4 regions of the Streptomyces sp. NPDC016677 genome follow, and region 2 is predicted to be linked to each of the others. Evidence: riboswitches for the same ligand, from Rfam matches in the RefSeq annotation. Region 2 holds a riboswitch; each other region holds the start of a gene.
What was found. Region 2 has a riboswitch for cobalamin ahead of ACZ3IG_RS12320 (ribonucleoside-diphosphate reductase subunit alpha). Riboswitches for the same ligand answer to the same signal wherever they lie in the genome.

Region 1: another riboswitch for cobalamin. It lies ahead of ACZ3IG_RS28530 (cobalamin biosynthesis protein); the one in region 2 lies ahead of ACZ3IG_RS12320 (ribonucleoside-diphosphate reductase subunit alpha).
Region 3: another riboswitch for cobalamin. It lies ahead of ACZ3IG_RS21630 (ABC transporter substrate-binding protein); the one in region 2 lies ahead of ACZ3IG_RS12320 (ribonucleoside-diphosphate reductase subunit alpha).
Region 4: another riboswitch for cobalamin. It lies ahead of ACZ3IG_RS21605 (GHMP family kinase ATP-binding protein); the one in region 2 lies ahead of ACZ3IG_RS12320 (ribonucleoside-diphosphate reductase subunit alpha).

The regions. Positions count from the first base shown of each region.
Region 1 is NZ_JBVHEO010000014.1:52,286-59,650, forward strand. Features, by position in the region: gene ACZ3IG_RS28520 (inorganic phosphate transporter) at 1-894, shown strand, start outside; gene ACZ3IG_RS28525 (hypothetical protein) at 932-1,153, shown strand; cobalamin riboswitch at 1,374-1,513, shown strand; gene ACZ3IG_RS28530 (cobalamin biosynthesis protein) at 1,619-2,572, shown strand; gene ACZ3IG_RS28535 (cobyric acid synthase) at 2,569-4,077, shown strand; gene cobN (cobaltochelatase subunit CobN) at 4,074-7,365, shown strand, end outside.
Region 2 is NZ_JBVHEO010000003.1:557,117-564,481, reverse strand. Features, by position in the region: gene mctP (monocarboxylate uptake permease MctP) at 1-838, shown strand, start outside; gene ACZ3IG_RS12325 (GNAT family N-acetyltransferase) at 971-1,471, shown strand; cobalamin riboswitch at 1,522-1,643, shown strand; gene ACZ3IG_RS12320 (ribonucleoside-diphosphate reductase subunit alpha) at 1,766-4,117, shown strand; gene ACZ3IG_RS12315 (ribonucleotide-diphosphate reductase subunit beta) at 4,195-5,151, shown strand; gene ACZ3IG_RS12310 (bifunctional albaflavenone monooxygenase/terpene synthase) at 5,262-6,623, opposite strand; gene cyc1 (epi-isozizaene synthase) at 6,620-7,365, opposite strand, start outside.
Region 3 is NZ_JBVHEO010000007.1:320,627-327,991, forward strand. Features, by position in the region: gene ACZ3IG_RS21615 (ATP-grasp domain-containing protein) at 1-34, shown strand, start outside; gene ACZ3IG_RS21620 (MFS transporter) at 27-1,292, shown strand; gene ACZ3IG_RS21625 (class I SAM-dependent methyltransferase) at 1,261-2,010, shown strand; cobalamin riboswitch at 2,087-2,207, shown strand; gene ACZ3IG_RS21630 (ABC transporter substrate-binding protein) at 2,256-3,275, shown strand; gene ACZ3IG_RS21635 (FecCD family ABC transporter permease) at 3,272-4,387, shown strand; gene ACZ3IG_RS21640 (ABC transporter ATP-binding protein) at 4,384-5,169, shown strand; gene ACZ3IG_RS21645 (GNAT family N-acetyltransferase) at 5,314-5,802, opposite strand; partial or broken gene ACZ3IG_RS21650 (carboxylesterase/lipase family protein) at 6,113-6,277, opposite strand; partial or broken gene ACZ3IG_RS21655 (transcriptional regulator) at 6,486-6,584, shown strand; gene ACZ3IG_RS21660 (MmyB family transcriptional regulator) at 6,665-7,090, shown strand; gene ACZ3IG_RS21665 (ABC transporter substrate-binding protein) at 7,224-7,365, shown strand, end outside.
Region 4 is NZ_JBVHEO010000007.1:311,885-319,249, reverse strand. Features, by position in the region: gene ACZ3IG_RS21610 (cysteine synthase family protein) at 1-850, opposite strand, end outside; gene ACZ3IG_RS21605 (GHMP family kinase ATP-binding protein) at 847-1,830, opposite strand; cobalamin riboswitch at 1,943-2,173, opposite strand; gene ACZ3IG_RS21600 (ferric reductase-like transmembrane domain-containing protein) at 2,381-3,361, shown strand; gene ACZ3IG_RS21595 (glycoside hydrolase family 6 protein) at 3,961-4,926, opposite strand; gene ACZ3IG_RS21590 (LacI family DNA-binding transcriptional regulator) at 5,131-6,144, shown strand; gene ACZ3IG_RS21585 (glycoside hydrolase family 43 protein) at 6,360-7,365, opposite strand, start outside.

The DNA.
Region 1 (7,365 bases), on a different contig from region 2:
GCCGCCCCCGTGGTGGCGGGCATCGCGGCACTGGTCGCCACCCGGCTGATGTACCGGCTGGGCCGCAAGGCCGACGGCAAGGCCGCCGACAAGGGGTACCGCGTCGGCCAGATCGCCTCGGCCGGGCTGGTCTCGCTGGCGCACGGCACCAACGACGCGCAGAAGACGATGGGCATCATCACCCTCGCCCTGGTGGCGGGCGGCGCCCTCACCCCGGACTCCGACCCGCCCCTGTGGGTCATCCTCTCCGCGGGCCTCGCCATCGCGCTCGGCACCTACCTCGGCGGCTGGCGGATCATCCGCACCATGGGCAAGGGCCTGACCGACCTCCAGCCGCAGCAGGGCTTCGCCGCCCAGACCAGCGCGGCGACGGTCATCCTGGCCTCCTCCCACCTGGGCTTCTCGCTCTCCACCACGCACTCCGTCTCCGGTTCGGTGATGGGCGCCGGCCTCGGCCGCAAGGGCGGTGTGGTGCGCTGGTCGACGGCGACGCGGATGTTCGTCGCCTGGGGGCTGACGCTGCCGGCCGCGGCCCTGGTCGCCGCGCTCGCCGAGTGGGTCTGCGGACTGGGCGACTGGGGCACGGCGCTCGTCGCGGTGCTGCTGGTCGCGGCCAGCTTCGCGATCTGGCGGATCTCGCGGCGCGAGGTCGTCGACCACACCAACGTCACCGGCGGGGACGACGCCCAGGAGCCGGCCGGTGTGGTGACCGCCGCGGTGGCCGCCGTGGCGCCGCCTCCGGTGGGCACCCCGGCCGACGGACCTCCGGCGACGGACGGGCTCCCGGTGGACGACGGACTTCCGGTGACCGGCGGGCTCTCGGCCACCATCCCGGCCCAGTCGTCCGAGGCCCCCGACGCCCCGGCCGCCCGTTCGGCCGCCACCCCCGTCTGAGCCGGTCCCGTCCGGACATCAGGAGAAGAGAAGCACGATGAAGATCGACTGGGCAGCCCTCGGCTCCGTCTTCGGGGTCGGCCTCGTGGCCACCGTCGCCCTGGTGACCCTGTTCACCCTCGGCATCGCCGGCCTGTCCCGCCAGGAGCGGGCCGCCGAGCGGGGCGGCTCCGCGGGCCTCGCGGTCACCGGCGCGTACGTGTGCTTCGCCGCGTGCGCGGCGGCGGTGGCGTACGGCATCTATCTGATCGTGGCCTGACGCCCCCCCTCCCAGCCTCCCCCCTTCCCCCTCGCCTCCCTTGTCGCCGCCCTGCCGGGTGCCCTACGGGTGCCTACGGCAGGGCGGCTTCGTGTCCGCACCCCGTCTCCGGGCGTCGGGGACATCGGGGACGGGCGGATCGAGGGCATCTCCAGCCCGAACGGTCCACGGTGTGGGCCTCAGCACACTCCCCCCGCGCAGGTCAACGGCAAGTTGACGGGCGTTCTCGGCCCGTGGTGGACTTCCGGGGCCATGTACGGCGGCAGGAGAGGAAGCCCGGTGCGAATCCGGCGCGGTCCCGCCACTGTGACCGGGGAGCACTCCCCGGGAGCCAGGAACTCTCACCGCCGGTCTCGTCGAACCAGGGCGTGGACACCCTGAGTGAGGACATAACGCGATGCTCGGCTGCCGTCCGGAACGCAGGCCCGGTACCTCTCCCGCCTCCCGTGTGACCGGCTGATCCCCGTGCGTGCCGGACGCGTCTTCGCGTACGGCGCCGCCGCCGGCCTCCTCGGTGACCTGCTCCTCGGCGACCCCCGCCGCGGGCATCCGGTCGCCGTCTTCGGCCGTGCCGCCGGTGCCGTGGAACAACTGCTGTGGCGTGACCACCGGGGCCGGGGCGCCCTGCACACCGCCGTGTGCGCCGGTGGCGCCGTCGCCCTCGGTGCCGTGGCCGCCCGTGCCGTACGCCCCTGCCCCGCCGCCTCCGTCGCGCTGACCGGCGCCGCCACCTGGGCCGTGGTCGGCGGGACCTCGCTGGCCCGGGAGGCGTCCGCGATCGGGCGGGCACTGGAGGCCGGGGACGTGGCGGGGGCCCGGGCCCGGCTGCCGCACCTGTGCGGACGGGACCCGCAGGCCCTGGACGCCGACGGGATCGCCCGGGCGGTGGTGGAGTCCGTCGCCGAGAACACCTCCGACGCGGTGGTGGGCGCCCTGGTGTGGGGCGCCGTGGCCGGGGTCCCCGGGCTGCTCGGCTTCCGTGCCGTCAACACCCTCGACGCGATGGTCGGGCACAAGTCGCCCCGCTACCGGCGCTACGGCTGGGCCTCCGCCCGGCTCGACGACCTCGCCGGCTGGCCGGGCGCCCGGCTGACCGCCGTACTGGCCACGGCGGCCGGGGGCGACCCGAGGGGTGCCGTACGGGCCTGGCGGGCCGACGCCGGCCGGCACCCGAGCCCCAACGCCGGCCCGGTCGAGGCATCCTTCGCGGGCGCCCTCGGCGTGCGGCTGGGCGGGACGCTGTCCTACGGCGGCCGGGTGGAGCACCGGCCCGTCCTCAACCGGAGCGGACGCGCCGTGCGGGTCGCCGACATCGACCGCGCGGTACGGCTGTCCCGGCGCGTGAGCTGGCTCGCGCTGGGCGTGTGCGCGGGCGCACGGATCGTGGGAGCGCGACTGAGGAAAGGACGTACGGCATGAACGGCGGTCTGCTCGTCGCCGGTACCACCTCCGACGCCGGGAAGAGCGTCGTGACCGCCGGGATCTGCCGGTGGCTGGTGCGGCAGGGCGTGAAGGTGGCGCCGTTCAAGGCGCAGAACATGTCCCTCAACTCGTTCGTGACGCGGGAGGGCGCCGAGATCGGGCGGGCGCAGGCCATGCAGGCGCAGGCGTGCCGCGTGGAGCCGACCGCGCTGATGAACCCCGTCCTGCTCAAGCCGGGCGGCGAACAGAGCAGCCAGGTCGTGCTGCTGGGCAAGCCGGTCGGTGAGATGAGCGCCCGCGGCTACCACGGCGGGCGGCAGCAGCGACTGCTCTGCACCGTACTGGAGTGCCTGGCCGAGCTGCGGGGCACGTATGACGCGGTGATCTGTGAGGGGGCGGGCAGTCCGGCCGAGATCAACCTGCGCCGGACCGACATCGTGAACATGGGGATCGCCCGGGGTGCCGGGCTGCCCGTCCTCGTCGTCGGCGACATCGACCGCGGCGGGGTCTTCGCCTCGTTCTTCGGCACGGTGGCGCTGCTGGCTCCCGAGGACCAGGCGCTGGTCGCCGGGTTCCTGGTGAACAAGTTCCGGGGCGATGTCTCGCTGCTGGAGCCGGGCCTGGAGATGCTGCGCGGGCTCACCGGGCGGCCCGCCTACGGCGTGCTGCCGTACCGGCACGGGCTCGGCATCGACGAGGAGGACGGGATGGCGGTGTCGCTGCGCGGCGCCGTCCGGGAGTCCCGGGTCACCGCCCCCGTCGGCGAGGACGTGCTGCGGGTCGCCGTCTGCGCGGTCCCCCTCATGTCCAACTTCACGGACGTGGACGCGCTGGCCGCCGAGCCGGGTGTCGTCGTGCGGTTCGTGGACCGGCCGGAGGAGCTGGCCGACGCGGATCTCGTCGTCGTGCCGGGGACGCGGGGGACGGTCCGGGCCCTGGAGTGGCTGCGGGAGCGGGGGCTCGCGGACGCCTTGGCGCGCCGGGTCGCCGAGGGGCGGCCGGTGCTCGGGGTCTGCGGCGGCTTCCAGCTCCTCGGCGAGCACATCGAGGACGACGTCGAGTCGCGCGCCGGGCACGTCGACGGGCTCGGTCTGCTGCCCGTGCGGGTGCGGTTCGCCCGTGAGAAGACGCTCACCCGGCCGGTGGGCGAGGCCCTCGGCGAGCGGGTCGAGGGGTACGAGATCCACCACGGGGTCGCCTCCGTGGAGGGCGGTGAGCCCTTCCTGGACGGCTGCCGGGTCGGCCAGACCTGGGGCACGCACTGGCACGGTTCGCTGGAGTCGGACGGGTTCCGGCGGGCGTTCCTGCGCGAGGTGGCCGCCGCCGCGGGCCGCCGCTTCGTGCCGGCCCCCGACACCTCGTTCGCCGCGCTGCGCGAGGAGCAGCTCGACCGGCTCGGCGACCTGATCGAACAGCACGCGGACACGGACGCGCTGTGGCGGCTCATCGAGTCCGGCGCGCCACAAGGACTGCCCTTCATTCCACCGGGAGCGCCCGTATGAGCACTGTCTTGTTGTTGTCGACCGCCGACACGGATCTGCTGGCGGCCCGTGCCGCGTCCGGTGCCTCGTACCGGATCGGCAACCCCACCCGGGTCGACGTCCAGGAGGAGCTGCCCGCGCTGCTCGACGGCGCGGACCTGGTCGTCGTACGGCTGCTCGGCGGGAAGCGGGCCTGGGAGGACGGGCTGGCCGCGCTGAAGGCGTCCGGGCTGCCGACCGTGCTGCTCGGCGGGGAGTCCGTGCCGGACGCGGAGCTGATGGCCCAGTCGTCCGTGCCGGCCGGCGTGGTCGCGGAGGCGCTGCGCTACCTGGTCGAGGGCGGCCCGGACAACCTCACCCAGCTCGCCCGGTTCCTCTCCGACACCGTGCTGCTGACCGGCGAGGGCTTCGACGAGCCGCGGAAGATGCCGGAGTACGGCGTCCACGGCGACCGCCCGTACGTCGAGGGCCGCCCGACGGTCGGCGTGCTCTTCTACCGGGCCCACGAGCTGAGCGGCAACACCGCCTTCGTGGACACCCTGTGCGACGCGATCGAGGCGAAGGGCGCCAACGCGCTCCCCGTGTACTGCGGTTCGCTGCGCGGCGCGGACGCCGGGCTGTACGAGCTGCTGGGCCGGGCGGACGCCCTGGTCGCCACCGTCCTCGCGGCCGGCGGCACGCACGCCTCGCAGGCGTCGGCCGGCGGGGACGAGGAGGCGTGGGACATCGGCGCGCTCGCCGACCTGAACGTGCCCGTGCTGCAAGGGCTCTGCCTCACCTCGTCGAAGGCGGCCTGGGAGGCGTCCGACGCCGCCCTCTCCCCCATGGACGCGGCGATGCAGGTCGCGATCCCGGAGTTCGACGGGCGCCTGGTCACCGTGCCGTTCTCCTTCAAGGAGCAGGGACCGGACGAGGTCCCGGTGTACGTCGCCGACCCCGAGCGGGCCGGGCGGGTCGCCGGGATCGCCGTACGGCACGCGGCGCTGGGGCACAAGGCGAACGCGGAGAAGAAACTGGCGCTGGTCTTCACCGCGTACCCGACCAAGCACTCGCGGGTCGGCAACGCGGTGGGTCTTGACACGCCGGCGTCGGCGGTGCGGGTGCTGGACGCGCTGCGGGCGGCGGGGTACGCGGTCGACGGGTACCCGTCCGGCGGCGACGAGCTGATCCACCGGCTGATCGAGGCCGGCGGTCACGACGTGGAGTGGCTGACGGAGGACCAGTTGGCGGCGGCGCCCGCGCGGGTGCCGCTGGCGGACTACCGGGCGTGGTTCGAGACGCTCGACCCGTCGCTGAAGGAAGCGATGCTGGAGGCGTGGGGCGAGCCGCCGGGCTCGCTGTACGTGGACGGCGACGACATCGTGCTGGCCTCCCTCCAGTTCGGGAACGTCGTGGTCATGATCCAGCCGCCGCGCGGCTTCGGGGAGAACCCGATCGCGATCTACCACGACCCCGGCATGCCGCCGTCCCACCACTACCTGGCCGCCTACCGCTGGCTGGACAACAGCTTCGGCGCCGACGCGATCGTGCACATGGGCAAGCACGGCACGATGGAGTGGCTGCCGGGCAAGGGGCTCGGGCTGAGCGCCGGGTGCGCGCCCGACGCGGTGCTGGGCGACCTGCCGCTGATCTACCCGTTCATCGTCAACGACCCCGGCGAGGGCACCCAGGCCAAGCGGCGCGGCCACGCCACGGTCGTCGACCACCTGGTGCCGCCGATGGCCCGCGCCGACACCTACGGCGACCTGGCCAAGCTGGAGCAGCTGCTCGACGAGTACGCGCTCGTCTCCGACCTGGACCCGGCGAAGGCGCCGGCCGTGCGGGCGCAGATCTGGACGCTGGTCAAGGCGGCGGAACTCCACCACGACCTGCACGTGGACGACCAGCCGGACGACGACGCGTTCGACGAGTTCGTCATGCACATCGACGGCTATCTGTGCGAGATCAAGGACGTGCAGATCCGCGACGGCCTGCACATCCTGGGCGGCGGTCCGGAGGGCGAGCCCCGCGTCAACCTCGTCCTGGCGGTGCTGCGCGCCTCGCAGGTGTGGGGCGGTCAGGCCAACGCGCTGCCCGGTCTGCGGGCGGCGCTGGCCGCGCACTTCGGGCTGGTGGAGAAGGAGCTGCTGGCCGAGCCGGGCGCCGCGGTGAAGGTGCCGGTGGAGCTGACCGGGCTGGTGGACGGCCCGGCCAGGACCGGCGCCGACGCGATCGACCTGCTGGAGCAGCTCTGCCGGCGGTTCGCGGAGGGCATGGAGGCGCGGGGCTGGGACGCGGCGGCGGTGCCGGGTCTGGTGCGGGAGGTGCTGGGCGCCGGACTGCCCGAGGCGGTCGCCGTGCTGGAGTTCGCCTGCGTCGAGGTCGTGCCGCGGCTCGCCCGCACGACGGACGAGATCGGGCACATCCTGCGGGCGCTGGAGGGCGGTTACGTGCCGGCGGGGCCGTCCGGCTCGCCGACCCGCGGGCTGGTCAACGTCCTGCCGACGGGACGGAACTTCTACTCCGTCGACCCCAAGGCGATCCCGTCCCGGCTGAGCTGGGAGGTGGGGCAGTCGCTGGCGGACTCCCTGGTCCAGCGGTACCTGGCGGACACGGGCGAGTATCCGAAGTCGGTCGGCCTGACCGTGTGGGGCACGTCCGCGATGCGCACCCAGGGCGACGACATCGCGGAGATCCTGGCGCTGCTGGGCTGCCGCCCGGTCTGGGACGACGCGTCGAGGCGGGTGACCGGCTTCGAGGTGGTGCCGGTGGCCGAGCTGGGCCGGCCGCGGATCGACGTCACGGTCCGCATCTCGGGCTTCTTCCGGGACGCGTTCCCGCACGTGGTGGGGCTGATCGACGACGCGGTACGGGCGGTGGCGGAGCTGGACGAGCCCGCCGACGCCAACTACGTACGGGCGCACGCCGACGAGGACACCGCCGAGCACGGCGACCGGCGGCGGGCCACGGCACGCGTCTTCGGCTCCAAGCCGGGGGCGTACGGCGCCGGTCTGCTGCCGCTGATCGACGCCCGCAACTGGCGCTCCGACGCGGACCTCGCCGAGGTGTACGCGGTGTGGGGCGGCTACGCCTACGGGCGGGGGCTGGACGGGCGGGCGGCCCGGGGGGACATGGAGACGGCGTTCCGGCGGATCGCCGTCGCCGCCAAGAACGTCGACACCCGCGAACACGACCTCGTCGACGCCGACGACTACTTCCAGTACCACGGCGGCATGGTGGCGATGGTCCGGCATCTGACGGGCGCGAGCCCCGAGGCGTACGTCGGTGACTCCGCCACCCCCGACCAGGTGAAGACGCGGACGCTGGGCG
Region 2 (7,365 bases):
CTCGGCGCTGGCGCTGTTCATGTACCCGCACTCGATCACCGCGACGCTGTCCTCGCGCAGCCGTGAGGTGATCCGCCGCAACACCACGATCCTGCCGCTGTACTCCCTGATGCTGGGGCTGCTGGCCCTGCTGGGCTTCATGGCGATCGCGGCCGGCATCAAGGTGAGCAACGGCCAGCTCGCCATCCCGCAGCTCTTCGAGGACATGTTCCCGGACTGGTTCGCGGGCGTGGCCTTCGCGGCGATCGGCATCGGCGCGCTGGTCCCGGCGGCCATCATGTCGATCGCGGCGGCCAACCTCTTCACCCGCAACATCTACAAGGACTTCATCAAGCCCGACGCCACGCCGGAACAGGAGACCAAGGTCTCCAAGCTGGTGTCGCTGCTGGTGAAGGTGGGCGCGCTGGTCTTCGTGCTCGGCATGGACAAGACGGTCGCGATCAACTTCCAGCTCCTGGGCGGCATCTGGATCCTGCAGACCTTCCCGGCGCTGGTCGGCGGCCTGTTCACGCGCTGGTTCCACCGCTGGGCGCTGCTCGCCGGCTGGGCGGTCGGCATGGTCTACGGCACGCTCGCGGCGTACGGCGTCTCCTCGCCGACGCAGGCGCACTTCGGCGGCTCGTCGAAGGAGATCCCGGGCATCGGGGAGATCGGGTACATCGGTCTGACGGCGTTCGTGCTCAACGCGCTGGTGACGGTCGTCCTGACCTTCGTCCTCCGCGCGGCCAAGGCCCCCGACGGCATCGACCAGACCCGCCCGGAGGACTACACGGCGGACGCGGGCGACCCGGGCGTGGAGGTGGAGCTGCCGCCGGCGACGGCCGGCTCCGCGCACTGAGACGCGCCCCTGAGGAGCGCGGGGCTGTATCGACATGCGGCCCCGCCGTGCGGGCGCGGGCAACCGGACACACCCCCGGCGGGCCGCCGAAAAGACCCACACCGGCGGCCCGCAGTCGTGCACACTCCCCGCATGGACTTCCGTATCCGCCCAGCCCACCCCACCGAATACCCCGCTCTCGGAGAGATCACCGCCACCGCCTACCTCCACGACGGCCTCCTCGACTTCAGCGCATCCGACGCCTACCTCGAAGAACTCCGCGACGTGGCGAAACGCGCCGCCGCCGCGGAGGTACTGGCAGCCGTGAAGGACGACGCCGTCCTCGGCGGAGTCACCCTCGTGCCGTCCGGCGGCCCCATGGCCGAGCTCGCCCGCGGGGGAGAGGCCGAGATACGCATGCTCGCGGTGGCCCACGCGGCCCGCGGCCGCGGCGTAGGCGAGGCCCTCGTCCGCGCCTGCGTCGATCGCGCCCGCGGCGTCGACGGCTGCGAACGCCTGGTCCTGTCCACGCAGAGGACCATGCGCGCGGCCCACCGCGTCTACGAACGCCTCGGCTTCGTCCGCACCCCGGACCGCGACTGGAACCCGGAGCCGGACGACATCACGCTCCTCACGTACGAGCTGTCCCTCTGACTCGACAGACACTACATCTGGGGTCGCTTTCCTCTCGCGGCACAACATGTATGCTCATGCTCGCTGTCGCCGCAGGGGAATCCGGTGCGAATCCGGAACTGTCCCGCAACGGTGTACTCGCGTGTCCGCACGCCTGTCCAGTCCGAGTACCTGCCGACAGTGCGCCCGGCCGTCCGGCCCGGGCGCCTGACGTCCGGGCCTCGTGGAATGGGCCGGTGGACGCGACGCCGCGCGCGCTCGTGAGCTGCCCCCTGCCCTCCGCAAGGCCCCGTGCCGAGCGAGGGAGTGCTCCCCATGACCATCGCGCCAGCCGACCCGGTATCACCGGCCGGCCCCGCTCCGGCAACGCCCCCGGTGCCCGAGGACAGGCCCGGTGCCGCGCTGCTGCGGACCCTGACCGAACTGACCGCCGACCTCCCCGACGCCGACCCCGGCCGGGTCGCCGCCGCCGCGCTGCGCGGCCGGTCCGCGCGGGCCGACGAGGCGGAGCTGCGGGAACTGGCCACGGAGGCCGCGGCCGGCCTGATCTCCGAGGACCCGGCGTACTCGCGGCTGGCCGCCCGGCTGCTGACGCTCACGCTGCGCGCCGAGGCCGCCTCCCAGGGCGTGACCACCTTCACCGAGTCCGTCGCCACCGGCCACCGCGAGGGCCTGGTCGCCGACCGTACGGCCGACTTCGTACGCCGGCACGCGGACCGCCTGGACGGAATGCCCGACCCCGCCGCCGACGACCGCTTCGGCTACTTCGGTCTGCGCACCCTGCACAGCCGCTATCTGCTCCGGCACCCGCACACCCGCAAGGTGATCGAGACCCCGCAGCACTTCCTGCTCCGCGTCGCCGCCGGCCTCGCCGACGACGACACCCCCGGGTCCGTCGCCGACGTGGCCGCGCTCTACGGCCTGATGAGCCGCCTCGACTACCTCCCCTCCTCCCCCACCCTCTTCAACTCCGGCACCCGGCACCCCCAGATGTCGTCCTGCTACCTCCTGGACTCCCCCAGGGACGAGCTGGACTCGATCTACGAGCGCTACCTCCAGGTCGCCCGCCTCTCCAAGCACGCCGGCGGCATCGGCATCGCCTACTCCCGCATCCGCGCCCGGGGTTCGCTGATCCGCGGCACCAACGGGCACTCGAACGGCATCGTCCCGTTCCTCAAGACGCTCGACGCCTCGGTCGCCGCCGTCAACCAGGGCGGCCGGCGCAAGGGAGCGGCGGCGGTCTACCTGGAGACCTGGCACGCGGACATCGAGGAGTTCCTCGAACTGCGGGACAACACCGGCGAGGACGCCCGCCGCACCCACAACCTGAACCTGGCGCACTGGGTCCCGGACGAGTTCATGCGCCGCGTCGAGGCGGACGCGGACTGGTCCCTCTTCTCCCCCGCCGACGTCCCGGAGCTGCCCGACCTCCACGGCGAGGAGTTCGACGCGGCCTACCGCGCGGCCGAGGCGAAGGGCCTGGCCCGCAGGACGCTCCCCGCCCGCGAGCTGTACGGCCGTATGATGCGCACCCTCGCGCAGACCGGCAACGGCTGGATGGCCTTCAAGGACACCGCCAACCGCACCGCCAACCAGACCGCCGAACCGGGCCACGTCATCCACTCCTCCAACCTCTGCACGGAGATCCTGGAGGTCACGGACGACGGGGAGACGGCGGTGTGCAACCTGGGCTCCCTCAACCTGGCCGCCTTCGTGACCGGCGGGGCGATGGACTGGGACCGCCTGGACGCGGCCGTCCGCACCGCCGTCACCTTCCTGGACCGAGTCGTCGACATCAACTACTACCCGACCGGGCAGGCGGCCCGCTCCAACAGCCGCTGGCGCCCCGTCGGCCTCGGCGTGATGGGCCTCCAGGACGTCTTCTTCACGCTCCGCCTGCCCTTCGACTCCCCCGAGGCCAAGACTCTGTCCACCCGTATCGCCGAGCGGATCATGCTGGCCGCGTACGAGACCTCCGCGGACCTCGCCGAGCGCGCCGGCCCGCTGCCCGCCTGGGAGAAGACCCGTACCGCACGCGGGGTCCTGCACCCCGACCACTACGACGTGGAGCCGGCCTGGCCCGACCGCTGGACCGCCCTGCGCGAGCGCGTCGCCCGCACCGGGCTGCGCAACGCCCTGCTCCTCGCCATCGCCCCGACCGCCACCATCGCCTCGATCGCGGGCGTCCACGAGTGCGTCGAGCCGCAGGTGTCCAACCTGTTCAAACGCGAGACGCTGTCCGGCGAGTTCCTCCAGGTCAACTCCTACCTGGTGGCCGACCTCAAGCGGCTCGGCGCCTGGGACGCCCGCACCCGCGAGGCCCTGCGCGAGGCGAACGGCTCGGTCCAGGACCTCGACCGGCTCCCCGAGGACGTCCGCCGCCTCTACCGCACCGCCTGGGAACTCCCGCAGCGCGCCCTGATCGACCTGGCCGCCGCCCGCACCCCGTACCTCGACCAGGGCCAGTCCCTGAACCTGTTCCTCCAGACCCCGACCATCGGCAAGCTCTCCTCGATGTACGCCTACGCCTGGAAGCGGGGCCTGAAGACCACGTACTACCTGCGCTCCCGCCCGGCGACCCGCATCGCCCGCGCCGCACAAGCACCAGCACAGGCGGCCGCCGCCTGCTCCCTGGAGAACCCCGGGTCCTGCGAGGCCTGCCAGTGAAGACCGATACGAAGAACCAGACCGAGAACCAGGCCAAGAACCTGCTCGACCCCGGCTTCGAGCTGACCCTGCGCCCCATGCGCTACCCCGGCTTCTACGAGCGCTACCGGGACGCCATCAAGAACACCTGGACCGTGGAGGAGGTCGACCTCCACTCGGACGTGGCCGACCTCGCCAGGCTCACCCCCGCCGAGCGGCACCTGATCGGCCGCCTGGTCGCCTTCTTCGCCACCGGCGACTCGATCGTGGCGAACAACCTCGTCCTGACCCTCTACCAGCACATCAACTCCCCCGAGGCCCGGCTCTACCTCTCCCGCCAGCTCTTCGAGGAGGCCGTGCACGTCCAGTTCTACCTGACCCTGCTGGACACCTACCTCCCCGACCCGGACGACCGGGCCGCCGCCTTCGCGGCCGTCGAGAACATCCCCTCGATCCGCGAGAAGGCCGAGTTCTGCTTCAAGTGGATCGACTCGGTGGAGTCGATCGACCGCTTGGAGACCAAGTCCGACCGCCGCCGTTTCCTCCTCAACCTCATCTGCTTCGCCGCCTGCATCGAGGGCCTGTTCTTCTACGGGGCCTTCGCCTACGTCTACTGGTTCCGCGGCCGGGGCCTGCTGCACGGCCTGGCCACCGGCACCAACTGGGTGTTCCGCGACGAGACCATGCACATGTCCTTCGCCTTCGACGTGGTCGACACCGTCCGCCGGGAGGAACCCGGCCTCTTCGACGACGACCTCCGCCACCAGGTCACCGACATGCTGCGGGAGGCCGTCGAGGCCGAGCTGCGGTTCGCGCGCGACCTGTGCGGTGACGGCCTGGCGGGGATGAACACCGACTCCATGCGGCAGTACCTGGAGTGCGTCGCCGACCAGCGGCTCGCCCGCCTCGGCTTCGCCCCGGTGTACGGCTCCCAGAACCCCTTCTCCTTCATGGAGCTGCAGGGGGTCCAGGAGCTGACCAACTTCTTCGAGCGGCGCCCGTCGGCGTACCAGGTGGCGGTGGAGGGTTCCGTCGACCTGGACGAGGACTTCTGAGCCCTCCGGCCCACCGCCACCGGTTCACCCCGGTACGGAGCACCGCCCCGCACACCCGCCTGCGCACGTCCAGGGAGCCTCGGGCCGCCTGGACGTGCGCGCCGCGTCCGTCAGCGGGGCAGCGCCCGCAGCCGCAGCCGGCGCGGCCGCAGCGTGATGCCGATCCGGGGCCGGGTGTCCGACCCCGGCGCGTGCTCGAACCGGAAGGCGGCGGCGATCACGGCGGTGACCAGCGTCAGCTCGGCCATGGAGAAGTGATCGCTGGGGCACTTGCGGTTGCCCACGCTGAACGGGGCCATCGCGTACTTGGGCACCTCCCCGGCCCGCCCGGGAAGCCACCGGTCGGGGTCGAACTCCGCGTGCCGCTCGAAGGAGCGCCGGTCGCGCTGGACCGCGTAGGGGCTGTAGATGACGTCCGCCCCGGCCGGGATGCGGTATCCGCCCAGCTCGGTCTCGGCCACCGTGCGGCGGGTCAGGATCCACACGGCGGGATACAGCCGCATGGTCTCCAGGACCACGTTGGCGGTGTGCGTCAGCTGCCGGACGTCCTCGAAGGCGACCGGGCGGTCACCGACGACGCCCTCCACCTCCTCGCGGATCCTGTCGCCCAGCTCCGGATGGTCGGTGAGCACCAGGAGCAGCGACATGAGCACGGAGCCGACGGTTTCGCTGCCGGGGGTCAGGATCGCGATGACCTGGTCGTGGATCTCCTGTTCCCCGATGGGCTCGCCATTCTCGTCCGTCGCGTCCAGCAAAGCCGTCAGCAAATCGTCCGGTTTCTGACCACCGGCCCGGCGGTCGGCGACGATCTCGTCCACCAGCAGATGCAGATCGGCCAACGCCCGGTTGAATTCACGGTTGCTCGGCACGGGTATCCGGTAAAGCGGCCCGAGGGGGACGACCATACGCTGGTACATGCCGCTGAAGAGGGTGGCGAGGTCGGTGCATATCCGTTCGGCACGGTCATCCATGTAGGTGCCGCGCATCAGGCAGCGGGCGGAAATCCGGACGGCCACCCGGAAGGACTCCGAGGTGATGTCGAGGACCTGGCCGGAACTCCAGCGCCGCACCAGCGCGTACGCCTCCTCGGCCATGACCGGCCCGTAGGCGGGGATCGCGTCGAGCCGGAACGCGGGCTGGATGGTGCGCCGCTGACGCCGGTGCACCGGGCCGTTGGCGGTGGCCACCCCCTCCTTGCCGAGCAGGCTCTCCAGGGATTCCCAGAGCGGGCCGGCGATGACGTAGTCGGGACTGAGCGCCAGGGCTCCGGTGAGGTGCGGGGCGGTGACCGCGTACACCGTCTTGGGGCCGAGGCGGATGCGGACCACGTCGCCGTGGTCGCGGAGCTGGTCCATGAAGGCCAGCGGGTCCCGGACGAGCTTCAGGCCGTGGCCGAGCAGCGGCAGGCCGCCGCCGGCCAGGGGCGGCTCGGTCGCCGCCGTGGCGCGGGGGTTCACTGACTCGACGGTCATGCCTCACCTGCCGCTGTGTCGAGGACGCCTGCGCGGACGTCCGCGCCGTGGACGTCCCCGTTGGTGACGTACGGGGGCGTGGACCGGTCGTCCCAGCTGTCGACGGCGTACCGGCCGGATTCGTGGTGGAACCAGTAGACGGAACTGAACCAGTTCCGCATATTGCCCACACAGGCGTGCACGGCATTACTGAGTTCTTTTCCGCGTACGGTCCCGTCGGCGAGTCCGTCGGCGAACCGCAGCGCGTCCCGCTCGGCCGCGATGAATTCCACGACGCATTCCCGCACGCGCCGCCTCAGTTCCGTCATCGCCTCTTCGAGGGTCAGCCCTTCATGGATGACGAGACTGATTCCGAGATTGTGCACCTCGGCTCCGGCCAATTCCTTCGGCAATGAGCAAAGGTCGTTGTACCAGGCGGCGAATTCCTGGCTCAGCAGCGCCGCCCGCCGGTATGCCGGGTGTTTCCGCACGGTGTCCGGGAGTTCGAGGCCCGCGCTCGGCTCCAGCAGGTCCGTCCAGATCCAGTGCGCGAAGGTGAGCCGGCGCAGTGCCAGGTACGCGTCGACGCGCGGCACCACGCCGTGCGTCCGGTTGTCGAACTCGCGGTCGTAGGCGTCGATCACCGCGTGGAAGTGCCGGGCGAACCGGGCGTTCCACGTCCCCGGCAGGAACGAGTACAGCCGCGCCACGCTGTCCGCGAACCCGGCCACCAGAGCGTCCTGGTGGCGCAGGTGGTCCCGGG
Region 3 (7,365 bases), on a different contig from region 2:
CGACCCGGCCGGCCGGGAGGCGCCCGGTGGGTGAGCGCGCCCCCCGGGGACCGGGGCTGCGGGCCTCGCTGTTCCCGCTCACCGGCCCGCTGCGGTTCCTCCTGGCCAGCTCGTTCCTCATTCCGCTCGGCAGCTTCATGGTCCTGCCGTTCATGTCGGTCTTCCTGCACGAACGGCTCGGTATGGGGCTCGGCACGGTCGGTGTCGTCCTGGCCGTGGCGTCGCTCGTGCAGTTCTCCGGCGGCATCGTCGGCGGGGCCCTCGCGGACCGGATCGGGCTGCGCCGCACGATGCTGTGGGCCCTCGTCGTGCGCACCGCCGGTTTCGCCGGGCTCCTGCCGGCCCCGCGCTGGCCGCTCCTGGCGGTCTGGGCGCTGGTCCTGACGTGCTGCGGTGCCGCCCTCTACCTGCCCGCGAACAAGGCGTACCTGGTGCACGGCGTCGACGACGAGCGCCGCCCGGCGTTCCTGTCGGCGGGCAACGCGGCACTCAACGCGGGCATGGCCGTGGGCCCGTTGATCGCCGCGCCGTTCGTCCTGTCGTCGCCCGGCTGGCTGTTCGCGGCCGTCACGGCGCTGTTCCTCGCGGTCACGGCGGGACACGCGCGACTACCGGAGACCACCGCGGAACACCCCACCGGATCGAAGGACACGGCCCCCTCGGGTCTCCTGGCCGGCGTGGCACTCCTGCCGTTCGCCGCCAACGCCTTGGCCTTCTACCTCTACTTCCACTTCCAGCACTTCCTGGCGGTGTACGCCGTCCAGCGCGCCTCCAGCGCGTTCTACAGCCTGGTGCTGCTGCTCTGCTTCACCCTGGTCATCGTCGTACAGCCGCTCGCGTCCGGCCTGATCCGGCGCATGCCGTACGCCGTCGCCCTCGCGGTCGGTTTCACGGGTCTGGCGGCGGGCCTGGCCGTGCTGGCGGCCGGTACCCGGACGGCGCTGTTGGCGGGCGGCGCGCTGATCACCCTGGGCGACATCGTGCTGTTCCTCAAGAACGACCTGGAGGCATTGCGCCGCAGCCCTCGCTCCGACGCCGTGGTCTTCGGCCAGCAGCGGCTGGCCGCGGGCCTGGGCGCCTGCGCGAGCGGCGTGCTGGGCGGGCAGTTGTACGGTTTCGGCGAACGGGCCGGACACACCGGCTGGTTCTGGCTGCTGGCCGCCGCCCAGTGTCTGCTGCTCCCCCCTCTTCTGCTCACGCTGCGCCGTCGCACGGCGCGGCACCGCGTCCCCGACGACCATGAAGGAGCACTGACGCGCGATGACACGGACGGGCGGATTCCAGGACGATGACTTCTGGACCGAGTTCCATGACTTCCTCTTCTCCGAGCAGCGCCACGGGCAGGCCGAGGAACTGCTGAGCACCTCCCCCCTGCTGGCCTTCCCGCAGGGGTCGCGCGTGCTGGACCTGTGCTGCGGGCCGGGGGTGTTCACCGTGCCGCTCGCCCGCCGCGGTCACCGCGTGACCGGAGTGGACCTGAGCCCGGCCATGCTGGACCGGGCACGCGAGCGGTCGGCCGAGGCCGGTGCCGAGGTGACGTACGTACGGGCCGACGCCCGCGAGTACAGCGCACCGGGCGGTTTCGACGTCGTCCTCAACATGTTCACCTCCTTCGGGTACTTCGAGGACCCCGCCGACAACGCGCGCGTGCTGCGCACCATGCGCACCTGCCTGGCTCCCGGCGGCACGCTCGTCCTCGACCTCGCCGGCAAGGAACTCCTGGCCCGCAAGGTCACCCCGCCCAAGGTGGTGCGGCGGGGCGACGACCTGATGGTGCAGACCGACACCGTGCTGGACGAGTGGGCGCGGCTGCGCAGCGAGTGGGTGCTGGTCCGGGGCGAGCGGGTGACGCGGGCCACCTTGACGTGGTTCGTGTACAGCGCGGTGGAGCTGCGGCGGATGGCCGAGGAGGCGGGGTTCGGCCGCGTGGAGGTTTTCGGCGGGTTCGACGGGCGCCCCTACGACGAGAGTGCCGAGCGGCTCGTCCTGCGGGCTGCCCGGGAGGCGTGAGGAAGGTGGTGCGCACGCCCTTTTGCCGCCGGCTCGGGGGACCGTAGGATCGCCTGGTCATCGCCGCGACGGGAGACAGGAAGCCGGTGCGAATCCGGCACGGTCCCGCCACTGTGACCGGGGAGCGCCCCTCCGACACGCCACTGCGCGCCGCGCGGGAAGGCGGAGGGAACGTCGATCCGGGAGTCAGGACACTGGTCCGTCGCGGGCCCGATCCGAGGAGCGCGGACTCCAGGAGGCTTCACGTGTCCCCTTCGTTCACCCCTGCCCGCACGCGCGGGTTCCTCCGTGCCGCGGCCGCTGCTGTCGCTCTCGCGTCAGCGCCACTGGCCACCGGCTGCGGTTCGTCCGACGGCGGCGACGCGAAGGCCACGGGTGCCGTGCCCGCGGGCTTCCCCGTCACCGTCGACAACTGCGGCGTGCGGACGACGTACGACAGGCCGCCGTCACGGGTGGTCACCATCCACCAGCACCCGGCGGAACTCATGCTCGCCCTCGGCCTGAAGGACCGCGTGGTCGGCACCGCCTTCCGCGACTCCGCGGTCCTGCCCGAACTGAGGAAGGACTACGAGTCGATCCCCGAACTGGCGGACAGGGAGCCGTCGTTCGAGAAGATCCTGGACGCCGGGCCGGACCTCGTCTACGGCGGCTACGGCAGCGCCTTCGCCGAGAACGAGGGCCGCTCCCGGAAGGCGTTCGCCGACGCCGGCATCGACACCCACCTCAACCGCGAGTACTGCGGCGAGAAGCGGGTGACGATGAAGGACACCTACGACGAGATCCGCACCATCGGCGAGATCTTCGGCGTGCCCGACCGGGCGGACGAACTGGTCGCCGGCCTCCAGGCGCGGGTCGACAAGACCACCACCGCCGTCAAGGGCGAACCCCGGGTGTCCGTCTTCGTCTACGACAGCGGCGACAAGAGCGCCTTCACGGCGGGCGGAAGGAGCCTGGGCACCGAGCTGATCCGGCTGGCCGGCGGCGAGAACGTCTTCGCCGGCCTCGACGACGTCTTCGGCGACGTCTCCTGGGAGCAGGTCGTCGAGCGCGGGCCCGAGGTCATCGCCGTCTACGACTACGCCGGCGCCGGAAGCGTCGAGGAGAAGAAGAGGTTCCTGCTCTCCCAGCCCGCGCTCGCCGGGGTACCCGCCATCAGGAACAAGCGCTTCGTCGTCCTGCCGCTGACCGCCACCCTGGTCGGCGTCCGCTCGGCCTACGCGGTCGAGGACCTGGCCCGCGGGCTGCACCCCGAAGGCTTCCGGTGACCCAGGCCGCCGCCGGCACGTCCACTGAGCGGGCGGTTCAACGACGAAAAGCCGAGGCGGCAGGAGCGGGCCGTACCCGGTCGGCCGTCACGCTGCTCGTGCTCACCGCCCTGCTCCTGGTCTCCGCCACGGCGGGCCTCGCGATCGGCTCCGTCCAGGTGCCGCCCGGCCAGGTGTGGGGCATCGTGACGCACGCGCTGGGTGCCGACTGGAGGCAGCCTGACTGGTCACGGGCCCGGGAGACCATCGTGGTGGACGTGCGGGCGCCACGGGTGCTGCTCGGCGCGGTCACCGGAGCCGGCCTCGCGGTGATCGGTACGGCTCTGCAGGCTCTGGTGCGCAACCCGCTCGCCGAGCCGTACCTGCTGGGCGTCTCCTCCGGTGCGTCCCTCGGCGCGGTCTCCGTGATCGTGTTCGGGGTCACGCTCTTCGGACCGGCCTCCCTGTCGGTGGCCGCCTTCGTGGGCGCCCTGGGCGCGCTCCTGCTGGTGTACGCCACCGCCCGCACCGGCGGACGCGTCACCTCGGCGCGGCTGGTGCTGTCCGGAGTGGCGATCGCGGCGGTACTCACCGCGGTCCTCGATCTGCTGCTGCTCACCACCGGCCGGGGCAACGAGGCCCGCGCGGTCCTCGCCTGGACCCTCGGCGGCCTCGGCGGCGTCGGCTGGGGCACCCTGTGGCTGCCGAGCACGGCCCTGCTGCTCGGCGTCGGCGCCCTCATGGCACAGGCCCGCAATCTGAACCTGCTGCTGGCCGGCGAGGAGGCGGCGACCACGATGGGGCTGGACGTGGCCCGGTTCCGTGCCCGCTTGTTCGTCCTGGTCTCCCTCGTCACCGGGGTGCTGGTCGCGGCGGCCGGACCGATCGGCTTCGTCGGGCTGATGCTGCCCCACATCGTGCGCCTGTTCGTCGGCGGCGACCACCGCCGGGTCCTGCCGACGGCGGCACTGGCGGGAGCGGTCTTCCTCATCTGGGCCGACATCGCCGCGCGGACGATCGCCGCGCCGATGGAAATACCCGTCGGCGTGCTCACGGCCCTGTGCGGCGGGCCGTTCTTCCTGTGGCTGATGCGCCGGGACGCCCGGCGCGGCACCGACCGAGGAGTGACGTGACCGCGACCGAACTGAGCGTCGACGGCGTCACGCTCACCGCCGGAGCCCGCCGTCTGGTGCACGACGTCTCCCTGACCGCCCGCCCGGGGGAGACCATCGGGCTCGTGGGCCCCAACGGCAGCGGGAAGTCCAGCCTCCTGCGCACCGTCTACCGCGTCCTGCGCCCCGACACCGGGCAGGTACGGGTCGACGGAGACGACGCCTGGTCGCTGCCGGTGCGGCGACTGGCCCGCACCGTGGCGGCGGTGGTCCAGGACTCGGCGGCCGACCTGGACCTCGCCGTCCGTGAGGTCGTCGCGATGGGCCGCACCCCGCACAAACGGCTCCTCGCCGGCGACACTCCCGAGGACGCCGAACTCATCGGCTCCGCACTCCTCGCGGTCGACGCCGTCCACCTGGCGGACCGCCCCTTCGACCGGCTCTCCGGCGGCGAGCGCCAGCGCGTCCTCATCGCGCGTGCCCTCGCCCAGCAGCCCGCCCTCCTCGTCCTCGACGAACCCACCAACCACCTCGACATCCGGCACCAGTTGTCCGTGCTCAGCACCCTGCGCCGCCTGCCCGCCACCGTGCTGCTCGCCCTGCACGACCTCAACCTGGCCGCCTACTACTGCGACCGCCTCTACGTCCTGCACGCCGGCGAGGTCACCGCCTCCGGCCCACCCACCGAGATCCTCACCCCGCGGCTGCTGGCCGAGGTCTACGGAGTGGCCGCGGAAGTGGCCACCCACCCGCGCACGGGCGCCCCGCAGGTGACGTTCCTCCCCGAAGAGCCACGCGGCTGAAGGGCCCTCCCGGTACTGCCCCATGCCATCCGCGCCACCCGTAGGGCTGTCGTGTCGGGGTCGTACACCGCCGGTGCGGTCACGGACACGGACCGCGAAACGGGCGGCGGCGGCGCGACCCGTATCGGGGCGACCGCGATCGCCTCATGCGGAAGAAACACGAAACTCGAATGCGGGACGGTCCCACGGCACGGCGGGCGGGTTCGCGAGCGCGGTCCCGGTCCGCACCGCACCCGCGCGGTGGTAGAAGCCCTCGGCGGGAAGGTGCGACACGACCGTGACGCGGTCGAGCCCGGCGGCACGGGCCTCGGCCCGCATGTGCGCGACGAGCAGCCGTCCGATCCCCCGTCCTTGCGCTTCGTCGGCGACGAACAGCAGGTCGAGCTCCGGTGGAGCGAGGACGAGCGAGTAGAACCCGAGGACCCGGCCTTCCTCCTCGTCGGCGCCGACGGCCGCGAAGACGCGGTGGGCCTCGATGTAATCGGGTCCGACCCGGTAGCCCGCGACCGCGGCCGCGTACTCACCCGCGTAGGCGCCCGAGCGACGCACGAGCCGCGTGAGCCGTTTGGCATCCCGTGCCACAGCCCTCCGTATCGTGATCGGCCGGCTGGTCGGGGTGGTGCGTGGGCTCATCCAGAAAGTATGCCGCACCGGGGATGTGCCGTCGCTCGGCCGCTCGGCCGCTCGGGGCGGGGCCCGCACCGTTCCGGGGAGTCTTCCGCCCAGGGGGAAAGCGGGCCATGCGGGCCCGGCCCGCCGTCGGCGAACTGACCCTCGCCCACGAGTCGCTCGGCCCGGCCGCCGTGCCCGGCCTCGGCATGACCGGCTGCTCCGCCGGACCGGGCTCCCCCTGAGCGGACGGCCTGCGCCCGCTCGCCCACCTCGTCGCCGCGGACGACGGCGCCCCGGCGACCCGGCGCCCCGCCGGCCCAGGCGCTGTGTCCCAGGCCCGCAGTTCCCGGCCGCGGGGGTCGTCGACCCGGGCCCACCCGGCGTCGATGCGCATCGTGGCCCGGCGTTCGGTGTCGTACGGGTCCCAGCCGAGGTCGCCGGTGGTGGCGAACCGGATCCAGGTGGCATGCGCGCGGGCCGCGAGTTCCGCCGGGGGCCACGAGCAGGGACAGTCGCTGAGCGCGTCGCCCGAGGTGCTGGACGCGATCGCCGGGGCCCTGCGGCTGGACGAGTCCGAGAAGCGGTACCTGCACGACCTGGCCCGGGTGGACCGGCGGTGCCCCCGGGGGCGGCGTCCGGCGCCGGAGCGGGTGCCGGAGGCGACACGTCAGTTCCTGGGCGTGCTCGGCGACGTCCCCGCCCTGGTGCTCGGCCGGCGCTCCGACGTACTGGCGTGGAACCGGCTGGGCCACGCGCTGTTCGCCGGGCATCTGGACTTCGGCGCCCCCGACCTGCCGGCGGGGCGTCCCAACATGGCCCGGCTGCTGTTCCTCGACGACCATGTCCGTGACCTGTACACGGACTGCCGACCAAGGTCAGGGCCTTGGTCGGCAGTCTGCGCCTGGTGGCGGCCCAGCACCCGGAGGACGCGGCGCTGCACGCGCTGCTGGGTGAACTGTCCGCGAAAAGCGTCGAGTTCGCCTCGATGTGGGCCGACCACCGGGTACGGGCCTGCACCATGGCCGGTTACGAGATGCGCCATCCGCTGGTCGGGCCGCTGACCGTCATCCAGCAGACCATGAGCAGCGGGCGAGGTCCCGCCGTCGTGGTCGCCACCACGGAGACGGGCTCGCCGTCGCGCGCCGCTCTCACCCTGCTCGCCCAGGCCACCGGCGAAGGTGCCGCCCCACTCGCCCGGGCCACCGGCGAGGGAGCCACCCCGCTGGCCCAGGCCACCGGCGAAAGAGCCGCGCGCCCCAGTCAGCCCTCCGGCGCGGCGCGGCCGCCGTCCGGCACCAACCTGGACTGACACCCGCGCCCACCGCCCGGGGACGTTCTCCCTCGTCAGGCACTCCTCGACCCGACTCTCTGAAAACGATTGTCATCGTGCTACGGTCGTCGCACGCTCAACCATTGACCCGCTCTTTACCCGGAGTGACCCCGTGCGCGTCCCCGCCCGTTTCCTGCCCGTCCCCGCGGTTCTCGCCGCCTCCGCCCTGCTCACCGGGTGCTTCGCGACCACGGAGGCCACCGGCACCGGCACCGGCGGCGGCGAGCGTCTCCGTGTCGCGATGATGCAGCCGC
Region 4 (7,365 bases), on a different contig from region 2:
CGGCCCCTATCACCAGGTGCAGTCGGTCGGGGTGGCGGCGGGCCTCGTACGTCGCCGTCAGATAGCCGGCACCGGTGGACAGCCCGGCGAACACCGCGTGTTCGCGCAGCAGGGCGACGGCGCCGGCCATGGCGTGGGTGAAGTCCAGCCAGTGCACGGTGTCGTAGAGATGGTGGCGGACGTTGTCGAAGACGATCGACGAGCCGATGCCGGCGATGATCGCCTCGGGATCGTGATGGTCCTGGCTGCCGAAGGTGACGCTGCCGAAGGGCTGGACGCCGACCAGACGCACCGAGGGGTCCGCGACACGCAGCCGTTCCACGACGCCGCCGGTCGAGGCTCCGGACCCCACCCCGCCGACGACGGTCAGCGGTACGGCCGGGAACTCCGCCGCGATCCGGTCGGCGACCTCCTGGTAGCCGAGGTAGTGGACGTCGTCGTGGTACTGGCGCATCCAGTGGTGCCCGGGACGCTCGGCGAGTATCTCCCGCACCCGTCGCACCCTCAGTTCCTGGTCGAGTGCGAGGTCGCGCGACGGTCTCACCCGTTCCACCGTGGCGCCGAGGATCTCCAACTGGGCCAGGGTGGTGGTGTCGACGGTGGTGGACGCGACGATGTGACACCGCATGCCGTACCGGTGACACGCCAGGGCGAGGGCGTAGGCGTAGATGCCACTGGAGCTGTCGATCAGGGTCTGGCCCGGACGGACCGTGCCCCGCTCCAGCAGATGACGGACGGCGGCCAGAGCCGAGTAGATCTTCATCGACTCGAACCGCAGCAGGACCAGGCCGTCGGTGAGCCGGACCAGGTCCGGGACTTTCAGAGCGTCGGCGATGTGGGGGTGGATCACCCGTAGCCTCCTTGGGCGAAGGTGCACTGGTGGCCGAGCGAGTGGAAGAACGCGGAGAGTTCGGACTTGACCTCGGCTCGTGGGCGTGCGGCGAAGAGATAGCCGGCCAGGCAGCCGGTGTGGGCGACGAAGACGCCGTCGGCGCCGAACCGCTCACGGTGGGCTCGCAGGCTGCTGAAGGTCGTCTTGGGCAGCACCTCCTGGGACAGCGCGGCGCTGGTCGTCGCGGCACGGGCGACGGCGGCCGGGTCACCCGAGCCGAAACCCTTCAGCAGATCGGTCAGACACCGCTGGTATTCCTCGCCGCGGCGCCGGTAGTGGTCCAGCAGCAGGGGAGTGACGGCGGCGGTGTCCACCGTGCCGGGTTCCATGACGTAGGCGGTGTGGAAGCCGAGGTCCGGGCCCAGTCGCCGCACCACCCGGTGCCGGCCGCTGAGGTACAGGGCGAACTCGTCGAGGAAGACGCTGTCGGCGCGCTCGATGTCCGCCAGGACGCCGAGGACCACGTCCTTGTCGTACGGCAGGGAGAAGACGCGGAACAGGCAGCGCAGCGTCGCCACGATGTCCGCCGTGGAACTGGCCATTCCCACGCCCACCGGCAGTTCGGAATGGGTGCGCCAGTCGCCGGGCGGCAAGGTGAGACCGTAGTGCTCCAGGAAGAGGCGCGCCGCTGTCGCCGACTTCTCACCCAGTGCCGGCGGACCCGGTGAGCCGGCCGTCGTCCTCGGTGTGAAGTACACCCAGGAGTGGCGGTCCACGGGAAAGGACACCACCGCGATCTCGGGATCGGTGCCCGCTCGCAGCGGGCCCTGGTACAGCTCGCCCAGGGTGCCGTGGCAGACACCGGAGACCGTGCCGCCGGACAGGCCCGGTTCCTGGAGGACGCCCGCGACGGGTCCGAGTACCGTCGGTCCCGGTCCGTCGGCCGGCACGTCGACGAAGGACCGGTACGGCCGACATGGATCGGCTGGCTCCCGCACACCGTCCTCCTCCGTACCGGGTCTTGCACACCGACAGGGAAGGAGACGGGGCCACACGCACGACCGACCGTACCGCCGACCCGGTCCACGAGGTCACGTGCACAGCCCGCTCGGGAAGCGGGCGCAGTGGCAGGTCTTCGGACTCGCGGGCACGTCCGCCGACAGGGCGGACACCTACCGGCCGTCTCTTCCCCGGCCATGACGCCGGCCCAGTGACATCGACGGCTTTCGTTCCCGCTCACCGCTGCGGGACAGCCCCGGATTCGCACCGGGTTCCCTCTTGCGTCGCGCCACCGGGCGTCCGGGCGGACGGGAGGCGCGAACCGACTGCGTGCATCAGCGTAAGGGCGCCCGTACTTCTGGGACAGTGGGAGTTCTGCGGTTGTCTTGAATGTGGAGGGAAGGCGGAACCCGGCGTATCCCTGCGCAGTTGTCGGGGGCGGCTCTGGCCGGATAACGCCTCTGGGGATCGCTGTCTCATCAGCCAGACTCGTTGTCTCACGACACATGCACACCGCTGCCGCGGTGGCCGGTGCCCGGGAGGCCCCTGATGACGTCAGACGTGAGGCCGGACGAGGACGGGGCGGCAGCCCCGCGCGGACGGCGACGGCCCCCCGGCGACCGCGTCGTGCTCCGCGCCGATCTGCGGTCCGCCCTGCCCGACGCCGCCGCGGCGGTGGTGGTCACGGCGCTCGTGTTCGCGCTCCTGTGGACGCGTATGGAATCGGGTGCTTCGGACACGGTCGCGGTCATGCCGTTCATGGACGACGCCGGCACCTACTGGATGTACTTGCTCAGCCAGGCTTTCGGCTGGTCGGGACTGCTGTGGGCCTGGGGCACGGTCATGCTCGGCCTGCTGCTGTCGGGACCACGGCCCACCCGGTTGCCGGTCTCCCGGCAGGTACTGGAGCGCTGGCACCGCACCACGAGCCTGACGACGACGGCGCTGATGTTCGCACACGCGCTGATGTTCGCGGCGGAACTCGTGCGCTACGAGACGAAGGTGGACTGGGCGGAGCGGCTGTGGGTGGCCTTCGCGGACACCTTCGTACCCGGCTGGTACGACTCCGGAACCGGCCGGACCGCCATCCCGATCGGCCAGGGGGCCCTGTACCTGGCGATCCCGCTCGGGCTGCTGTTCTACGTCCGGCACCGCATCGGAGCGAACACCTGGCGACGGCTGCACCGGTTCGTGATCGTCGTCTACGTGCTGAGCGTGTGGCACACCCTGCTGTACGGAACCAACGTCTGGTACGGGGAGTGGCCCCGCACCGTCCTGTGGCTGCTGCAAATCCCGGTCGCGGTACTGCTGTTGCTCCGCCTGCTGCGGCCCGCCCGGCGGGCCGAACGGCTGGGTGCACCCGGCGGGGGCGCGGCCCGGCCGGGCTGGTGGGTGCGGGTGGCGGGACGGGTCGCGGTCGGGGCCGTCGTCGTCGGACTGGTCGTCGTGGTGGTGTCCGGCCGCGACGGCGGACGGGACCGTCCGACCGATCCGCCCGCGACGGCCCCCCACACCCAGGAGACGGACTGACTGCCGACACCGGGCGGGCCGGACGGACGGCGCATGACACCCTGACCGGAACAGCGAACGGCCCGTGCCGTGCCGCGGCACCGGTACGCGTCCCCGACTGCCTCGGCGTCCGCGAAGACGCCGACGGCCGTGGGAGCGGGAGTCGTACACGGCGGGCGGTGAAGCCGGCGCCGGCGGCTGGTCGCGCAGCGGTACGGGGCAGCGTGACCTTCCCGAAGGCGGAGCGCTTCGCCCGGCGTGGGGCGGTGATCGCCTGGGAGGCTCGGGCGGAGGCGGCGGACGACTCGGCGGCGCGACCGGGTCGCGTGCGCGCACCCGCAGCAGCGGGTGCGCGCACGGCGGCACCGCCCTCCCGGGCAGCTCCTGGCGCGGGACCGGGTCGCACTGGCCGGCATCGTTCACGTCCTGCGGCGCAGGGCGTGGCCTGGCGCGACGTGCCGAGAGAAGCGGTGGCCCGGCCCGGGGTGACGGCCTGGCGCCGACTGCGGGACTGGGCCGTGGCCGGAGTCGGCCGCGCCCGCGTTCAGCTGAGATGGCCGGGGGAGTGCCCGCCGCCCCGGCGGGCCGCCGGTCGCCTCCCGGGTGGTGGGAGTGCTGGATCAGTAGCCGTAGATCATCTTGTAGGCGACCTCGGGGAGGAACTGGCCGGCCGTGGAGCCGGTCCCGACACCGCAGTTGCCGTCGGACTCGCCCGGGGTCTTGATCCACAGGAGCATCTCGGCGCCTCCGCCCGTCTGGGTGGGCGTGCCGATGCGGCGGCCGGAGGGGTTGCACCACTGGCCGTTGGAGCCGTTGCCGTTGCGGCTGGTGTCCACGACGAACGGCTTGGTGTAGCCGTAGCGGGCGGCCAGTTCGTTGTTGACGGCGTTGCCGTAGGCGGTGTTCTCGGCGGTGGTGACGTAGTTGGAGACGTTGAGCGAGAAGCCGTGGGCCTGTCGGAGGCCGGCTTCGTGGAGGCGTCGGGCCATGGTCGCCGCGTCGGCCCAGCGCGGGTTGCCGGCGTCCATGTAGACCCAGGTGTTGGGGGCCTGGCGGTTGAACTCGGCGAGGGCACCGGTGAGCATGGCCTCGCGTTCGTCGATCTGGGCCTGGGTCATGCAGCCGTAGTCCCCGAGGGAGTCGGGTTCGAGGATGACGACGGCCGGGTGGGCCGCGATGCCTCCGGCGAACTGAGCGATCCAGTTGGCGTAGGCGGACGGCGAGGCGGCTCCGCCGGCGGAGTGCCCGCCGCAGTAGTCACGGTGGTAGATGTTGTAGGCGACGAGGATGGGCAGCTTGTCCCTGGAGTCCGCCGCTCCGGCGTAGGCACCTGTCGCGGTGCCTATGGTGCCGCTCCAGGAGCCGAACCAGCGGGCCATCGGTGTGTTGGCGATGGAGGCGTTGATCGCGGCGGCCCGGCCGTCGCCGGGGTTGGCGGCCGCCCACCGCCTCGCGCTCGAGTCGGGGTCCACGTAGAACCCGTTGGTCATGGTGGTGGGGTCCGCCGCGTGGGCGGAGGGTGCGGCGGCGAACGCCAGAGGCAGAGCACAGAGCGCTGCCATCAGGGTGCGGAGTCTGCGGCTCAAGACAGTACCTCGGTTTCGGAGGACGCTTTGGGAGCGCTCCCACTGGAAGCGGTCCCAATCGTCGGGGCGGGTGCGCAAGCTGTCAACGGTCCCCGCGGCATGGGACGTTCACAGGGCTCGCGGGCCCTGTGAGGCCACTGAGCTGGAAGCGGTCCCATCTCTCGCGGTCCTGCGCGCTCCGCGCCTGTGAAAGACTCACGGGTCATGGCAGAAGCAGCGCCGCGTCGGCGTCCGACGCTCGACGAGGTGGCCGAATGCGCCGGTGTTTCCCGCTCCGTGGCCTCCCGTGCCCTCAACAACGCCCCGCACGTCAGCCGCACCAAGCGCGAGGCTGTCGAACGGGCCGTGCGGCAACTCGGTTACGTACCCAATCCGACCGCCCGCGCGCTGGCCACTCGTCAGACGGGAGCGGCCGCCCTGGTCGTCTCGGGGGAGGACCCGTCGATCTTCGCCGATCCGTTCTTCGCCCGGGTGATCGTGGGGGCGTCGGCCGCCCTGGACGAGGCGGACCTGCATCTGATGTTGTGCCTGGCCGCTTCCGACCGGGGCCGCAAGCGGGTCGGGGAACTCCTGCGGGCCGGTGGCGCGGACGGTGTGATGCTGATGGCGCTGCGCGAGGACGATCCACTGATCCGGATGGCCGACGAGGCGCAGATGCCCGTCGTGTTCGGCGGGCGCCCGGTCGGTCCGGCTCCCCGGTGGTACGTGGACGTGGACAACGTCGGCGGAGCGCGCGAGGCGACCGAGCATCTGGTCTCCCTCGGCCGGAGGCGCGTGGCCGTGATCTGCGGGCGGCTGGACACCGAGGCCGGGCGTGCCCGGTACCGCGGGTACCGGGACGCCATGCTGGGCGCCGGTCTCGATCCGTTCCCGCCGCTGGAGGGGGACTTCACCGAGCCCAGCGGAGCCGCCGCCATGGCCGCGCTGCTGGCGCGACACCCCGATGTGGACGGAGTGTTCGCCGCCAACGACAACATGGCGGTGGGGGCGTTGCGCACCGTGTGGGAGGCCGGCCGACGGGTCCCCGCCGACGTCGCCGTGGTCGGCTTCGACGACCTGGCGGTCGCCCAGGTCGCCGATCCGCCGCTCACCACGGTCCATCAGCCCGTGGAGGCTCTCGGACGGGAGATGGCGCGCATGCTCGTCGCGCTCGTCGACGGGCAGGAGCCCACCCCGCTGGTCCTCCCCACTCGCTTGGCCGTCCGGGCCAGCGCCTGACTCCTCACTGTCCGGGCGGGGCGGGCCCGGGTCCGGACGGGTTGCTCTCGGACGTGGCGCGGGGCGCCCGGGGAGCCGGCCGGGTGGTCGGGATCCAGCAGCCTGAAGCGGCGACCGCCGTCAGCTTCGATGGCTTGGGCACTGGTTGCGGCCTGCTCCCTCTTTCTGGGTGATGCCGGTCGCGGTGCCGGGTCCATCGCGGTCGATGGATCGGTTCAGGGTGTGGACACCTCGAACCGCGTGACGCGGACCGCGCCGCCGAGGGCGTGAGTGGCGTGGTTGAAGAGGGCGAACCGGTAGCCCATGAAGAACCGCCAGTCGTTGCCCATGGAGAAGGCGGGTCCGAGACGGGTGAACGTGATCCCGTCGGTGCTGTAGGAGAAGGTCCCGGGGCGCGGTGCGCCAGGGCGGATGTCCGCGTTCGCGCGCAGCCAGACGCGGCCGCCGGAGACGGTCGCGCTCGCGGTCTCGGTGCCGGTGCCGGTGGTGTTCCAGTTGCCGTCCATGGTCAGCCCGGTGACCATCACCACCCGGGTCGTACCTCCGTCGCGCTTGAGGCCGATCCAGGCGGAGGAGTCACGCAGCAGCGCGAGCCCGGCCCGGTCACCGTCCCGCATCGCGGAGTGGTCGAGCTGGACCGTGGCGGTGGAGGTGGGACCCTGGACGCGGTGGGTGAGGGTGTTGCGGGCCCAGTAGAGGTCGTCGGTGACGGTCGCGGTCCGCAGGGTCAGGCCGTCGCCGACCGACCACTTGGTGTTGTCGGGGTTGTGGTTCCACTCCCATCTCGGTTTCAGGGCCGTACCGTCGAAGGTGTCGATGCCGGTCATCGGGGTGACCTGGCGGGGCGGAGCGGGTACGGCCGGACTGGGGTACGTGGTGCCCCACGCGCCGTTGACGAGCTGTACGACGGGCCAGCCGTCCGCGGTCCAGGTGACCGGTGCCAGGGCGGGCACGCGGCCGCCGGGGTAGGCGTCGACGAAGGCCATGTAGTACCAGGCGCCGCTCTGCGTCCCCACCAGCCCGCCCTGGTGGGGCACGCCGCCGCCGGGGATCGGTCCGCGGAGGTCGAGGAGGACCTGCCGCATCGTGTACGGGCCGAAGGGGCCGTTCGAGGACTTGAGGATGTACTGGCCGTTCGCGGGACGGGTCAGGAAGATGTAGTACTGCCCGTTGATCTTGTAGAACCGGGCGCCCTCCAAGGTGCCGACGTTGGACGGTGTC